DNA from 2 places in the Kitasatospora sp. NPDC051170 genome. Region 1 is predicted to be linked to the other one. Evidence: riboswitches for the same ligand, from Rfam matches in the RefSeq annotation. Region 1 holds a riboswitch; the other holds the start of a gene.
The links. Region 1 has a riboswitch for S-adenosylmethionine ahead of thrC (threonine synthase). Riboswitches for the same ligand answer to the same signal wherever they lie in the genome.

Region 2: it holds a riboswitch for S-adenosylmethionine, as region 1 does, so the genes downstream of both, ACIBCA_RS23760 (aminotransferase class V-fold PLP-dependent enzyme) here and thrC (threonine synthase) in region 1, are expected to answer to the same signal.

Annotation. Positions count from the first base shown of each region.
Region 1 covers NZ_JBITFA010000013.1:190,317-197,608, reverse strand. The annotation lists gene otsB (trehalose-phosphatase) at 1-61, shown strand, start outside; gene ACIBCA_RS26330 (trehalose-6-phosphate synthase) at 39-1,514, opposite strand; gene ACIBCA_RS26325 (glucosyl-3-phosphoglycerate synthase) at 1,553-2,557, opposite strand; SAM riboswitch class I at 2,717-2,852, shown strand; gene thrC (threonine synthase) at 2,869-4,176, shown strand; gene ACIBCA_RS26315 (ubiquitin-like small modifier protein 1) at 4,196-4,474, shown strand; gene ACIBCA_RS26310 (cold-shock protein) at 5,006-5,209, shown strand; gene groL (chaperonin GroEL) at 5,496-7,118, shown strand; gene ACIBCA_RS26300 (hypothetical protein) at 7,222-7,292, shown strand, end outside.
Region 2 covers NZ_JBITFA010000011.1:251,016-258,307, reverse strand. The annotation lists gene ACIBCA_RS23785 (Rieske 2Fe-2S domain-containing protein) at 1-731, opposite strand, end outside; gene ACIBCA_RS23780 (c-type cytochrome) at 740-1,549, opposite strand; gene ACIBCA_RS23775 (heme-copper oxidase subunit III) at 1,737-2,357, opposite strand; gene ACIBCA_RS23770 (hypothetical protein) at 2,699-3,124, shown strand; gene trpD (anthranilate phosphoribosyltransferase) at 3,269-4,345, shown strand; SAM riboswitch class IV at 4,453-4,570, shown strand; gene ACIBCA_RS23760 (aminotransferase class V-fold PLP-dependent enzyme) at 4,623-5,984, shown strand; gene ACIBCA_RS23755 (Lrp/AsnC family transcriptional regulator) at 6,000-6,281, opposite strand; gene ACIBCA_RS23750 (rhomboid family intramembrane serine protease) at 6,322-7,104, opposite strand.

The DNA.
Region 1 (7,292 bases):
GGGGGTGGTGGAGCTGCTGGGGGGCCTGGGGGAGGAGATCAGGGCGTTCGGAGCGCGTTGAGCTGGTCGAGGAACCACTGCTGCGGGGGGAGGGCGGTGGCGGCGTCGGCCAGGCGCTTGGTGCGGGCGGCGCGTTCCTCGGGGGGCATGGTGAGGCCCGTGTGGAGGGCCTCGGCGGTGGCGATCACGTCGTAGGGGTTGACGACGAGGGCGTCGTCCTTGAGTTCGGCGTGGGCGCCGGCCTCGCGGGAGAGGACGAGCGCGCAGCCGTGGTCGGAGACGACGGGGACCTCCTTGGCGACGAGGTTCATGCCGTCGCGGATGGGGTTCACGAGGGCGACGTCGGCGAGGCGGTAGGCGGCGAGGCTGCGGGGGAAGTCGTCGTTGACGTGGAGGATCAGGGGCTGCCAGGTGTCGGTGGCGAACTCGGCGTTGATCTCGGCGGCCAGGGTCTCGACGGCGGCGGTGTAGTCGCGGTACTCGGCGAGGTCGGTGCGCGAGGGGTACGCGAAGGCGAGGTGGACCACCCGGTCCTGCCAATCGGGGCGGGTGCGGAGCAGGTGCCGGTAGGCCAGGAGGCCGCGGACGATGTTCTTGCTCAGCTCGGTGCGGTCGACGCGGACGATCGTGCGGCGCTCGCCGACGGCCTCGCGCAGGGCCGCGAGGCGTTCGTCGACGTCGGGGCGGTGGGCGCGTTCGCGGAGGAAGTCGGCGTCGGCGCCGAGGGCGTGGACGCCGAGCCGGGTGGTGCGGCCGTCGTGCGTGACGGTGAGGGCCTCGTGGTCGACGGTGGCGCCGAGGACGGATTCGCAGCAGGCGGCGAAGGCGCGGGCCCAGCGTTCGGTGAGGAAGCCGGCGCGGTCGGCGCCGAGGATGCCGGTGAGGACGGCCGCGGCGACGTCGTCGGGGAGCAGCCGGTAGTACTCGGGCGGGGCCCAGGGGGTGTGGGAGAAGTGGCCGATGCGCAGGTCGGGGCGGGCGGCGCGCAGGAGGGCCGGGGTCAGGGAGAGGTGGTAGTCCTGCACGAGGACGGCGGCCCCGGGGGCGGCTTCGGCGGCGAGGGCTTCGGCGAAGGCCGTGTTGTAGGTGGTGTAGTCGGCCCACTGGGTGCGGAAGCCGGCGTCGAAGGCGGGGGCGGTGGGGGTCGCGTACAGCAGGTGGTGGACGAACCAGAGGGTGGAGTTGGCGACGCCGTTGTAGGCGTGGGCGAAGGTCTCGGGGTCGAGGTCGAGCATCCGGACGGCCTGGCCGCCGACGTCGTGGCCGGCGAGGTCGAGGCGGCCGTGGGGGGCTTCCCGGGCGGCCCGGCGGTCGGCGTCGTTCAGGGCCGCGCAGACCCAGACGGCGTTGGGGTCGTCGATGGCGGAGAGGCCGGAGACCAGGCCGCCGCCGCCTCTGCGGAGGGTCAGGGTGCCGTCGTCCGCGGTGCCGAAGGACACCGGGCCCCGATTGGAGGCCACCAGGACGGGGGCGGTGCCGGTCGCGCTCGAACGTTCGGTCGTGAGATCGCCCATGGTTGGCATCTTGCCGGGGGGTGGGGGTGGCAAACCCCTCAGTGGCGGGTCGCGTATTCCGGGACGGTGTGCATCGGGGGGCGTTCGAGGGCGGTGACGGGGAGGGTGTGGGCGGTGAACTCCCGTGTTTCGGGCGAGCGGGTGAACTGGGTGAGGAGGGGGCGGACGAGGTCGGCGCCGGCCTTGAGGCGGTGGGTGCGGTCGAGGCGTTCGAGGGCGGTGCGGTAGATGGTGGCGGCCATCCGGCCGAGGGCCTGGCCGTCCTGGTGGCGGTGGTGGCGGACGCCGACGTCGACCTGGGCGAGGGCGTCGAGGCCGACGGTTTCGAGGGCGTCGACGAGGAGGCCGAGCTCGACGCCGTAGCCGGTGGGGAAGGGCAGGCGTTCGAGGAGGGAGCGGCGGGCCGCGTACTCGCCGCCCAGGGGCTGGACGAAACCGGCGAGTTCTGGCCAGTGGAGGTTGAGGAGCGGGCGGGCGACGAGTTCGGTGACGCGGCCGCCGCCGGCGGGGACGATCGCGCCCGACTCCGTCTCCAGGGGGCGGTCGTACATGGCCTTGACCAGCTGGATGTCGGGCTCGGTGAGCAGCGGGCCGAGGATGCCGGAGACGAAGGCGGGGTCGAACTCGCGCAGGTCGGCGTCGATGAAGCAGACGAGGTCGCCGTGGGTGACGAGCAGGGAGCGCCAGAGGACCTCGCCCTTGCCGGGGACGGCGGGCAGGCGCGGGAGGATGGCGTCGCGGTGTTCGACGCGGGCGCCGGCCTCGGCGGCCGCGGCGGCGGTGGCGTCGGTGGAGCCGGAGTCGACGACGACGAGTTCGTCGACGAGGGGGAGGCGTTCCATCAGTTCGCGGCGGATGGTGCGGACGATGTCCCCGACGGTCGCCTCCTCGTCGAGGGCGGGCAGGACGACGCTGACGGTGTGGCCCGTGCGCTCCTTGGCGCGCAGGAGGTCCTGGGCCGGCCGGTCCGCCGCGGCCCAGGAGCGCCGGCGTAGCCAGGACGCCGCCTGCGGGAGGAGCTCGGGGGTCGGTTCGGCGGGCACGGGGTTCTCCTCGACGGGGTCGGGCGGGCTTGGTCGAGACGTGTCATCTCGCGTGGCGGACAGCCCGATTCGGGTTTGACGCCTTCGGATACAGTCTTCGTACGGCGGTCGGACCTTGGCACACTGGGGTAACCGCCCGAGCACCACCACAATTTCACAAGCTCATCCAGAGGGACTGAGGGAACGGCCCGTTGACGTCCCGGCAACCTTCTCGCTCGGCTGTCTTCGACAGGCCCCGGCGGGACAGGTGCCAATTCCGGCCTGTGGCGCGACCGCGCCGCGGGGAAGATGAGGAGAGAGGCTCCGCCATCATGGCCATCGACGTTGCCGCACCTACCCCCAGCCTCCGGCCGGAGGTACCCCCGACCGTGGACCTCGGCCCCGCCGCCGCCCTGTCCTGTCGGGAGTGCGGAACCCGCTTCCCGCTCGGCCCCAGCTTCGCCTGCCTGGAGTGCTTCGGGCCGCTGGAGATCGCGTACGAGTTCGGCAGCGAGGGCGCCGAGGAGCTGCGCAAGCGGATCGAGGCCGGGCCCGCGTCCATCTGGCGCTACGCGCCGCTGCTGCCGGTGCCGGCCGACGTCGCCTCCAAGCCGAACCTGAACCCGGGGTGGACCCCGCTGGTGAAGGCGGACAACCTGGGCCGCGAGCTCGGGTTCACCGCGCAGCTGCACGTCAAGGACGACTCCGGCAACCCGACGCACTCGTTCAAGGACCGCGTGGTCGCCTGCGCGATCGAGGCGGCGCGGGCCTTCGGGTACACCACGCTGTCCTGCTCCTCGACCGGCAACCTGGCCGGTGCGGTGGGCGCGGCGGCGGCCCGGGCGGGCTTCCGGTCCTGCGTGTTCATCCCGCACGACCTGGAGCAGGGCAAGGTCGTGATGGCCGGGGTGTACGGCGGCGAGCTCGTCGGCATCGAGGGCAACTACGACGACGTGAACCGCTTCTGCTCGGAGCTCATCGGGGACCCGGCCGGCGAGGGCTGGGGCTTCGTGAACGTCAACCTGCGGCCGTACTACGGCGAGGGGTCCAAGACGCTGGCGTACGAGATCTGCGAGCAGCTCGGCTGGCGGCTGCCGGAGCAGATCGTCATCCCGGTCGCCTCGGGCTCGCAGCTGACGAAGATCGACAAGGGGCTGCAGGAGCTGATCAAGCTCGGCCTCGTGGAGGACCGGCCGTACCGGATCTTCGGTGCGCAGGCCGAGGGCTGCTCCCCGGTGTCCACGGCGTTCAAGGACGGCCGTGACGTGATCCGGCCGGTCAAGCCGGACACCATCGCCAAGTCGCTGGCCATCGGCAACCCGGCGGACGGCCCGTACGTGCTGGACATCGCCCGCCGCACCGGCGGCGCCGTCGAGGACGTGACGGACGCGGAGGTCGTGGAGGCGATCCGGCTGCTGGCCCGTACGGAGGGGATCTTCGCCGAGACCGCGGGCGGCGTGACCGTCGGCGTGCTCAAGAAGTTGGTCGAGACCGGGCAGCTGGACCCGGCCAAGGAGACCGTCGCGATCAACACCGGCGACGGCCTCAAGACGCTGGACGCCGTCTCCGACGCCGGGATGACCGCCGTCATCCGCCCCACCCTGGCGTCCTTCCGCGACGCCGGCCTCGCGTCCGCCTGAACCACCCGATAGGAGAGCCATGAGCGCGAACGTCCGCATCCCCACCATCCTGCGCACCTACACCGGCGGCGCCGCCGAGGTGAGCGCCGAGGGCGCCACCCTGGGCGAGGTCGTCGCCGACCTGGAGAAGAACCACCCGGGCATCGCGGCCCGCATCCTGGACGACACCGGCAAGCTGCGCCGTTTCGTGAACGTGTACGTGAACGACGACGACGTGCGTTTCGCCGAGGGACTGGCGACCGGGATCAAGGACGGCGCGAGCGTCTCGATCATTCCGGCGGTCGCCGGAGGCTGCTGACCCGCAAGGGTCCGGCAAGGGCTCGGCAAGGGCTTGAAACGGCCGTTCACGCGTGCGGAATTCGATTCTCCGCATGTGTGGACGGCCCTTGCATTTCGGCGGGAATATTTCCTGGTCGAGTGGGAGTAGAGTGTGGCTCGGTTGGGAACGAGGTTCCTTTTCCGATTCGCCGGACGGGGTCCGGCCGCTGAGACCGGCCCGGGGCAGGGGCCGTGAAACATGTCAGGCAGATGTCAGAATTCCGGTGGCGGATTGGGGTAATTCGTCCGCTGTGTCCGGGCTGAAATGCCGATTTCCTCCAGGTTCGCTCGGGATTGTCCCTTGACGCTGCGTCGGAATTCCCGGCGATTGGCTCTGTTGCAGAGGGCGTCGATCCGGATACATTCAGCCGCGGTCGACGTAATCGCCTCGCCCGGCGTACCACGGCGGCCGCGGCTGCGCCCAGGGGGGGTTCCCCGGGCCGGCCTACCAGAACCGGGCCCGCGACCTGCGGGCGCGTGAAGGGCCAGCACAGCACTAGGGGAGTTCGGAATGGCTCAGGGCACCGTCAAGTGGTTCAACGCGGAGAAGGGCTACGGCTTCATCGCGGTCGACGGTGGTGCGGACGTCTTCGTCCACTACAGCGCGATCCAGATGGACGGCTACCGCACCCTCGAGGAGGGCCAGCGGGTCGAGTTCGAGATCTCCCAGGGACAGAAGGGCCCGCAGGCGGACATGGTTCGCGCGGCGGTCTGACCTTCCGGCTCCAGGAGCTCGTCGCGGCCCACGGCTGGTGACCACTCGCTTCTTCGGCGGGCCCGTACGACGACAGTCGTACGGGCCCGTTCGCGTGTCCGGGGCTTGCACTCGACCACCCGGAGTGCTAATCATTGGCGTTAGCACTCAGAGCTTGAGAGTGATAAGCGGACCGGGTCGGTGAGGTCCCGGGGAGCGCAGGGGAATGGACCTGCGCGACCAGGACCGTCCGTCGCGGGCACCCCTTGGTCCGAGCAGTCGACCGTGTCCCGGAGGACCACTTCTGATGGCCAAGATCATCGCCTTTGATGAGGAAGCTCGCCGCGGCCTCGAGCGTGGCATGAACCAGCTCGCCGACGCGGTGAAGGTCACGCTCGGCCCCAAGGGCCGCAACGTCGTGCTGGAGAAGAAGTGGGGCGCCCCCACGATCACCAACGACGGTGTCTCCATCGCCAAGGAGATCGAGCTCGAGGACCCGTACGAGAAGATCGGTGCGGAGCTCGTCAAGGAGGTCGCCAAGAAGACGGACGACGTCGCTGGTGACGGCACCACCACCGCCACCGTGCTCGCCCAGGCCCTGGTTCGCGAGGGTCTGCGCAACGTCGCCGCCGGCGCCAACCCGATGGCCCTGAAGCGCGGTATCGAGAAGGCCGTCGCCGCCGTCTCGGACCAGCTGCTGGCCCAGGCCAAGGACGTGGAGACCAAGGAGCAGATCGCCTCCACCGCCTCCATCTCGGCCGCCGACACCCAGATCGGCGAGCTCATCGCCGAGGCCATGGACAAGGTCGGCAAGGAAGGCGTCATCACCGTCGAGGAGAGCAACACCTTCGGTCTGGAGCTCGAGCTCACCGAGGGCATGCGCTTCGACAAGGGCTACATCTCCGCCTACTTCGCGACCGACCTGGAGCGCATGGAGGCGACGTTCGAGGACCCGTACATCCTCATCGCCAACTCCAAGATCGGCTCGGTCAAGGACCTGCTCCCGCTGCTGGAGAAGGTCATGCAGAGCGGCAAGCCGCTCGTCATCATCGCCGAGGACGTCGAGGGCGAGGCCCTGTCGACCCTGGTCGTGAACAAGATCCGCGGCACCTTCAAGTCCGTCGCCGTCAAGGCCCCGGGCTTCGGTGACCGCCGCAAGGCCATGCTCGGCGACATCGCCATCCTCACCGGTGGCACCGTGATCTCCGAGGAGGTCGGCCTCAAGCTGGAGAACGCCGGTCTCGACCTGCTGGGCACCGCCCGCAAGGTGGTCATCACCAAGGACGAGACCACCATCGTCGACGGTGGCGGCGACAGCGACCAGGTCGCCGGCCGCGTGAACCAGATCCGTGCCGAGATCGAGAACAGCGACTCGGACTACGACCGCGAGAAGCTCCAGGAGCGCCTCGCCAAGCTGGCCGGCGGCGTGGCCGTCATCAAGGCCGGCGCGGCCACCGAGGTGGAGCTCAAGGAGCGCAAGCACCGCATCGAGGACGCCGTCCGCAACGCCAAGGCCGCCGTCGAGGAGGGCATCGTCGCCGGTGGTGGCGTCGCGCTGCTGCAGGCCGGTGTCGCGTTCGACAAGCTGGAGCTGGAGGGCGACGAGGCCACCGGTGCCAACATCGTCAAGGTCGCGCTCGAGGCCCCGATCAAGCAGATCGCGACCAACGCCGGCCTCGAGGGTGGCGTCGTGGTGGAGAAGGTGCGCAACCTCCCCGCCGGTCACGGCCTGAACGCCGCCACCAACGAGTACGTCGACCTGGTCGCCGCGGGCATCATCGACCCGGCCAAGGTCACGCGCTCCGCGCTGCAGAACGCCGCCTCCATCGCGGCGCTGTTCCTCACCACCGAGGCCGTCATCGCCGACAAGCCGGAGAAGGCCGCCGCGGCCGCCGGCGGCGGCATGCCGGGCGGTGACATGGACTTCTGATCCTCACGGATCGGTTGGTTCCTCGTTCGCGTGGGCGGTTCCCTTCGGGGGGCCGCCCACGCGGCGTTTTCGGGGTTGCCGTCCTGGGGCGGAGAATGGGCGGATGGCTTCCGACGACATCGAGACCGCCCTGCACGACGCCCGGGCGCTGATCCTGGCCGACCTCACCGCGCG
Region 2 (7,292 bases), on a different contig from region 1:
GCGTCCTTGGCGATCCGCTGCTGGAAGTCCTCGTCGTGCGTGGTCAGACCCTTCGGCATGGCGAAGGTCAGCGAGCCGACGGTGATGTCCTCGGGCTTCAGCGGCTGCATGGTGCTCATGTTGACGAGCGCCAGCGGCTGGGCCTCGGTGGCCTTCTTCCAGCCGGTCTCGGCCAGCTTCTTCTCGGGCAGCGGGCCCAGGTCGCGCAGCAGGACCACACCGGAGAGCGGGACCAGCGCCATCGAGCCGATGAGGGTGTTGCGGATCATCTTGCGGCGGCCGAAGCCGGACTCCGCGGCACCGGTCCTGAACTGCCCGATGACGTCCGCGCGGACCTCGTCGTCGGCCTCGATCGGGTGGCGCTCGGCCGGGATCTCGACGTCCGACATCAGGGTGCGGGCCCAGTGGACCGCACCGGCGCCGATCATGAACAGCGCGACGCCCAGGGTCAGGCCCAGCGCGAAGTTCAGCGCGCTGACGTGACCCAGCGGGAAGATGTAGACGATCTTGTCCGGGTCGATGGCCACGTACGAGACGATGAAACCGACGGTGGCGACCATCGACACCAGGAACATCAGCGAGACCTGGCGCTCGGCGCGCGAGGCCGCCTTCTCGTCGATGTCCGTGCGGCGCGGCTCGTGGGCCGGCAGGCCCGGGTCGGCGAACGGGTTGCCGTGCTCGGCGACCTCGCCGGCGGAGCCGTGGGACTCCGGCAGGTTCTCTTCTGACATGTCGTGGCTCATGACTTCTTGGCCTTGGTGGTGTGGGCGGCGACCCAGATCGCGACCGCGATGAGCGTGCCGAGCCCGAAGATCCAGCCGAACAGACCCTCGGTCACCGGACCGAGGCTGCCGAGCGTGAGACCACCGGGGTTGGGCTCCTCGCTGGTGGTGTGGCGGACGAAGGCCACGATCTGCTTCTTCTGCTCCTCGGGCATGGTGGTGTCCGGGAACGACGGCATGTTCTGCGGGCCGGTCTGCATGGCCTCGTAGATGTGCTTGGCGTCCACGCCCTCGAGCGACGGCGCGTACTTGCCCTTGGTCAGGGCACCGCCCTGGCCCGCGAAGTTGTGGCACTGGGCGCAGTTGGTGCGGAACAGCTCGCCACCCTTGGAGATGTCCTCCGGGTTGGTCGAGTTGTACTGCGCCGGCTTCGGCGTGACCGGGCCGGGGCCGAGCGAGCCGATGAACGCGGCGAGCTGGTCGATCTCGGCCTGCGAGTAGATGTTCTTCTTGCGCGGCACCTGGGCGCCGGGCTGCTGGGCGGGCATGCGGCCGGTGCCGACCTGGAAGTCGACGGAGGCGGTGCCGACGCCGACCAGGCTCGGGCCGTCGCTGCTGCCCTGGCCGTTCAGACCGTGGCAGGAGGAGCAGCCGACGGCGAAGAGCTTCTTGCCCTCTTCGATGTCGAGCGACTGCGCGGCGACCTCGGCCTGCGCCTTGTCGGCGGGCGCGAACGCGGCGTACAGCCCCCCGGTTGCCGCCAGGGCGAAGAGTAGGACGACCAGCGCCGCCAATGGGTGGCGCCGTCGTGCGGAGAGCTTTTTCACGGAATAACCCCGGTGTCAGGATCTGGTCGACTGGTGGGTGCACCCGGCGGCCGGTCTGGCCGGCACGAGGCTGCCTCTCTAGGGCTGCGCGCGCGGTCGGTCGGTGGGAGCGTCGGCACCGGCAGAAGCGGCCCTGCGCCGGTGAGGGCGGGGGCCGCAGCCGGTGGCCAGCGACCTGATCAGCTGGTTACTTGATCAGGTAGATGGTCGCGAACAGGCCGATCCACACGACGTCGACGAAGTGCCAGTAGTACGACACGACGATCGCCGCGGTGGCCTGCTCGTGCGTGAAGCGCTTGGCTGCGTACGTCCGTCCCAGGACCAGCAGGAACGCGATCAGACCGCCCGTCACGTGAAGACCGTGGAAGCCGGTGGTCAGGTAGAACACCGTGCCGTACGGGTCGGAGGACAGCGAGAGGCCGTCCTTCTTCACCAGCTCGGTGTACTCGAAGATCTGACCGCCGATGAAGATCGCGCCCATGAAGAACGTCAGGATGAACCACGCGCGGAGCTTCTTCACGTCCCCGCGCTCGGCGGCGAACACGCCGAGCTGGCAGGTCAGCGAGGAGAGCACCAGGATCGTGGTGTTTCCCGCGGAGAAGGGGACGTTGAGGGCGTGGGCCTTCTCGGTCCAGAACTCGGCCCCCTTGACGGAGCGGAGCGTGAAGTACATCGCGAAGAGGGCCGCGAAGAACATCAGCTCGGAACTGAGCCAGACGATCGTTCCGACGCTGACCATGTTCGGTCGATTGACCGATCCATGCGCGTGCCCGGTTTCTGTTGCTGTTGCTGTCGCCACGACGGACATTATGTCGGTCCCTTATTCCGTCTTCACGCCGGGGGGTGTCCCTCGGAGTGTCCGGTGCGTGCGGTATGCCCGCTTGAGGGTGAACCGGGGGTGCGCGGGGGGTGCCGACGGCGGCTGAGCAGGCGGGTGTCCCTTTTCTGACGGTTCCTCGCAGGGGTCGTTGCACCGTTCGGGTGGACCGGGCCGGGGCGGGTGACGGGGTGTCCTCCAGGCGGGCGAGCGGCGGGCGCGGCGGGCTGAGGAGGAAGGTGTGCGCGGGGGAGTCGGTGAGGAGGTAAAGCGGAGTAGCATCCGGATCAGGCGAACGTGGTCCGGATCACATCTTGAGGGAGCAGGGTCCCATGGCGTACACGACCTCCGAGACGCTCACCGTCCTGGTCTACAGCGACGACCGCAACACCCGTGAGCAGGTGCTGACGGCACTCGGCCGCCGGCCCGCCGAGGATCTTCCGGAGATCTCCTACCTGGAGTGCGCGACCACCCCCGCGGTGCTCAAGGCGCTGGAGAAGGGCGGGGTGGACCTCTGCGTGCTGGACGGCGAGGCCGTGCCGGCCGGCGGGCTGGGGCTCGCGCGGCAGCTGAAGGACGAGATCTACGGCTGCCCGCCGGTGCTGGTGCTGATCGGCCGGCCGCAGGACTCCTGGCTGGCCGCCTGGAGCCGGGCCGACGCGGCGATCTCCCGCCCGGTGGACCCGGTGGCGCTGGCCGAGGCGGCCTCCGTGCTGCTGCGGGCCCGGGTGGCGAAGAGGACCCCGGCCGCGCGCTGAGCGCGCCCCGGCGCCAGCCCTGTTTCCAGAGCCGTCTCAGTACTGGAGAAGACACCGTCGCGGGCGACCCGCCGCTCGATAGGCTGACTTCAACCGAACGGACGTCCCCCGCGGAGGGGGAACCGATGACAGTTGGAGTCAGCCATGGTGAACGTGAACCCTGCGAACGGCGGTAGCGACCCCGCGCAGGTGGTCCGCACCTGGCCGGACCTCCTGTCGGCGCTGCTGAACGGGGAGGACCTCGACCGCTCGGCCACCGCGTGGGCGATGGACCGGATCATGAGCGGCGAGGCCACCCCGGTCCAGGTGGCCGGCTTCATGGTCGCGCTGCGGGCCAAGGGCGAGACCGTCGACGAGATCACCGGTCTGGTCGACGCGATGTACGCGCACGCCGAGCCGCTGGAGATCCCCGGGCCGGCGGTGGACATCGTCGGCACCGGCGGGGACCGGGCGAAGACCGTCAACATCTCCACCATGTCCGCGATCGTCGCGGCCGCCGCGGGCGCGAAGGTGGTCAAGCACGGCAACCGGTCCGCCTCCTCGGCGAGCGGGTCCTCGGACGTGCTGGAGAAGCTCGGGGTCAGGCTCGACCTCTCCTCCCGCCGGGTGGCCGAGGTGGCCGAGGAGGTCGGGCTCACCTTCGCCTTCGCGGCCAGGTTCCACCCCTCGATGCGGCACGCCGCCCCCGCCCGCAGCGGGCTGGGGGTGCCGACCTCCTTCAACATCCTCGGCCCGCTGACCAACCCGGCGAAGGTCACCGCGCACGCCATCGGCTGCTTCGACACCCGGCTCTCCGGGCTGATCGCCGGGGTGCTCGCCCGGCGCGGCTCCACCGCGCTGGTCTTCCGCGGCGACGACGGCCTGGACGAGCTGACCATCAGCACCACCTCGCGGGTGTGGATCGTGCGCGACGGCGGCGTCACCGAGATGACCCTCGACCCCCGGGACCTGGGCATCGAGCTGGTCGGCATCGAGGCACTGCGCGGCGGGGACCCGTCGTTCAACGCCGAGGTCGCGCGCCGGCTGCTCGCCGGGGAGCGCGGGCCGGTGCGGGACGCCGTCCTGCTGAACACCGCCTCGGCGCTGGTGGCGCTCGACCTGGGCGAGGCGCCGCTCACCGAACAGCTGGCGGCGGGCATGGCGCGGGCCGCGGAGGCGATCGACTCGGGCGCGGCGGAGGAGAAGCTGCGCCGCTGGTCGGCGGCCACCACCCGGATCTGAGAGGGGAGTTGGGGGCCCGTGCCGGTGCGCCGGCACGGGCCCCCGGTGTGTCCGGATGGTGGACCTTCGTTTGACCACTCGACGTACGCGACCTAGAGTCTTCGCCAGGTCATGAGTGACAGCGTCAAGCCCCAGCTTGCTGTCCGGCAACCCTCCGTCCGTGGCGGGGTGCCCTGGGTGAGGACCGGGTCGTACGGCGCATCGTCCGTGCGGCAAGCGCGGACACCGGACGACTAGCACTCCCGGGGTCCCTCACCCGTAGAAGGAGTGCATCCTCATGTCGATTGCCACCGAAATCTGCGCCCCCCTCGCCGTCCTCGGCGCCGACGTCCAGGTCCCGCTCGCCAGCGGTGAGAAGGTCGGCTACGCGGCGCTGGACTACGCGGCCAGCTCCCCGGCGCTCCAGCGGGTGTGGGACGACGTCGCCGCGTACGCGCCGTACTACGGCAGCGTGCACCGCGGCGCCGGGTACCTCTCGCAGCTGTCCACCGACCTGTTCGAGCAGAGCCGGCGCACCGTCGCCGAGTTCCTCGGCCTGCGCGAGGGCGACCAGGTGGTCTTCACCCGCGCCACCACCGACTCCCTCAACCTGCTGGCCTCGGCCCTGCCCGCCGGCACCCGGGTGTTCGCCTTCGAGACCGAGCACCACGCCTCACTGCTGCCGTGGGCGCACGCCGGACTGGACGTCAGCTACCTGCGGGCGCCGCGCTCCCGCGCCGAGGCGGTGGCCGCGCTGGACGCCGCGCTCGCCGAGGCCCCCGAGGGCCCCAAGCTGCTCTGCGTCACCGGCGCCTCCAACGTCACCGGCGAGCTGTGGCCGGTCGCCGAGCTGACCGGGACCGCGCACCGGCACGGCGCCCGGGTCGTGCTGGACGCCGCGCAGCTGGCCCCGCACCACCGGGTGTCGGTGAGCGAGCTGGACGTGGACTGGATCGCCTTCTCCGGCCACAAGATCTACGCGCCGTTCGGCGCCGGCGTGCTGGCCGGCCGGGCGGACTGGCTGGACGCGGCCGAGCCGTACCTGGCCGGCGGCGGCGCGACCCGGACGGTGGCCCGGGAGGTGGACGGCTCGGTGGCCGTCCAGTGGCACACCGGCCCGGCGCGGCACGAGGCCGGCTCGCCGAACGTCATCGGCGCCTACGCCATCGCCTCGGCCTGCCGGGCGCTGACCGAGGCCGGCTTTGACGCGCTGGAGGCCCGCGAGCGGCAGCTGGTGGAGCGGCTGACGGACGGGCTGGCGGAGATCCCGCAGGTGCGGGTGCTGAACCTGTTCGGTGAGGGCTCGGCCCGGGTGGGCGTGCTGTCCTTCGTGGTCCAGGGCTGGAACAGCTCGCACTTCTCGGCCGCGCTGTCCGCCGAGTACGGCATCGGGGTGCGCGACGGGCTGTTCTGCGCCCACCCGCTGGTGCGCACCCTCCTCGGGGACGAGGACGTGGCGCCCTCCGAGTGCGGGGCACCGGAGCCCTCGCTGCCGGGCGAGCGCAGCCTCAACGCGATCCGGGTGAGCTTCGGGGCGGGGACTCCGGACGAGCACGTCGAGCGGTTCCTGACCGCCGTCCGCGAGCTGGTCACGGACGGCGCGGCCTGGAACTACCGCAACGAGGGCGGGCGTTGCGTCGCCGACACCCGTCGCGGCTGAGACCTCTTACTACCGCTACTCGTCCAGGCCCAGGGCGAAGGCCGCGTCCAGGTCGTGCTGGGAGTAGGTGCGGAAGGCGATCTGGGTCTCGGTGTGCGCCACGCCCGGGACCTTGTTGAGCCGGCCGGGGATGACGTCGGCCAGGTCGTCGTGCCGGCGGACGCGGACCATCGCCACCAGGTCGTAGCCACCCGTCACGGAGTACACCTCGCTGACGCCTTCGAGGGCGGCGATGGCCTCGGCGATCTCCGGGATGCGGTCGACGCTGGTCTTGATCAGGACGATGGCGGTGATCACTGTTCGGCTCCTTCGTGAGGTGCCGCCAGCGTATCGGGCGTCAGCCGGGGCGTCGCGGGGGGTGGCCGACGACGGTGCAGGCGTAGAGGAAGCCCGCCGAGAAGCCGATGACGTGGACCAGGTACGCCACCCCCGGCCCGGCCGAGTGCACCGACCACCACTGGAGGGTGAACCAGAGGCCGAGCACCAGCCAGGCCGGGAACCGCAGCGGCAGGAACAGCAGCAGCGGCACGAGCGTCGTCACCCGGGCCCGGGGGTGCAGGCGCAGGTAGGCGCCGAGCACGGCGGAGATCGCGCCCGAGGCGCCGATCAGGACGCGGGTGGAGTCGGGCGAGTGCGCCTCGGCGAGCGCGAAGCCGTACGTGGCCAGGCTGCCGGCGGCCAGGTAGAAGAGGGCGAACCGGGCGCGGCCGAGGCGCTGTTCGACGGTCGGGCCGAACACGTGCAGGAAGAGCAGGTTGCCCAGCAGGTGCAGCCAGCCCGCGTGGAGGAAGAGCCCGGTGAGCACCGACAGCGCCGCATGCTTGCCCGGGGTCGGCGAGGCCGGGCAGCCGGGCACGGGGTCGGGGGCCTCGGCGAGCTGGGCGGAGCTCAGCGGCCGGCCCGCCAGCAGCTCCGCCGGGACGGCGCCCCAGCGCTGCTCGTAGCGCTGCTCGGCGCAGACCCGGGCCTGGCCGGTGCCGTACAGCGGGTTGAGCCCGGCCGCCGGGCCGATCAGGAACACCAGGGTGTTGAGCGCGATCAGGGCGTAACTGACCGCCGGGACGGGCACGGCCGGGCGGCCGGCCGCGGCACCGGTGTGGTCGGGGGCCGTGAGCGCCATGGGACTGGGGCGTGTCTTTCGGCTCACGTCGGATCAGCGGGCGTCGTTGGGGTGCGTGCATCGGCGGCGCCGAGGAGGGAGCCACTGCGGAGCATTGGCGACTGACGAGAAGCCGGCGAGGTGCGCTTGTGCCCTGGGGGTACCTCCCGGCCGAAGGCTGGGGGAGCGGCGACCGCCCGGCGGGAATT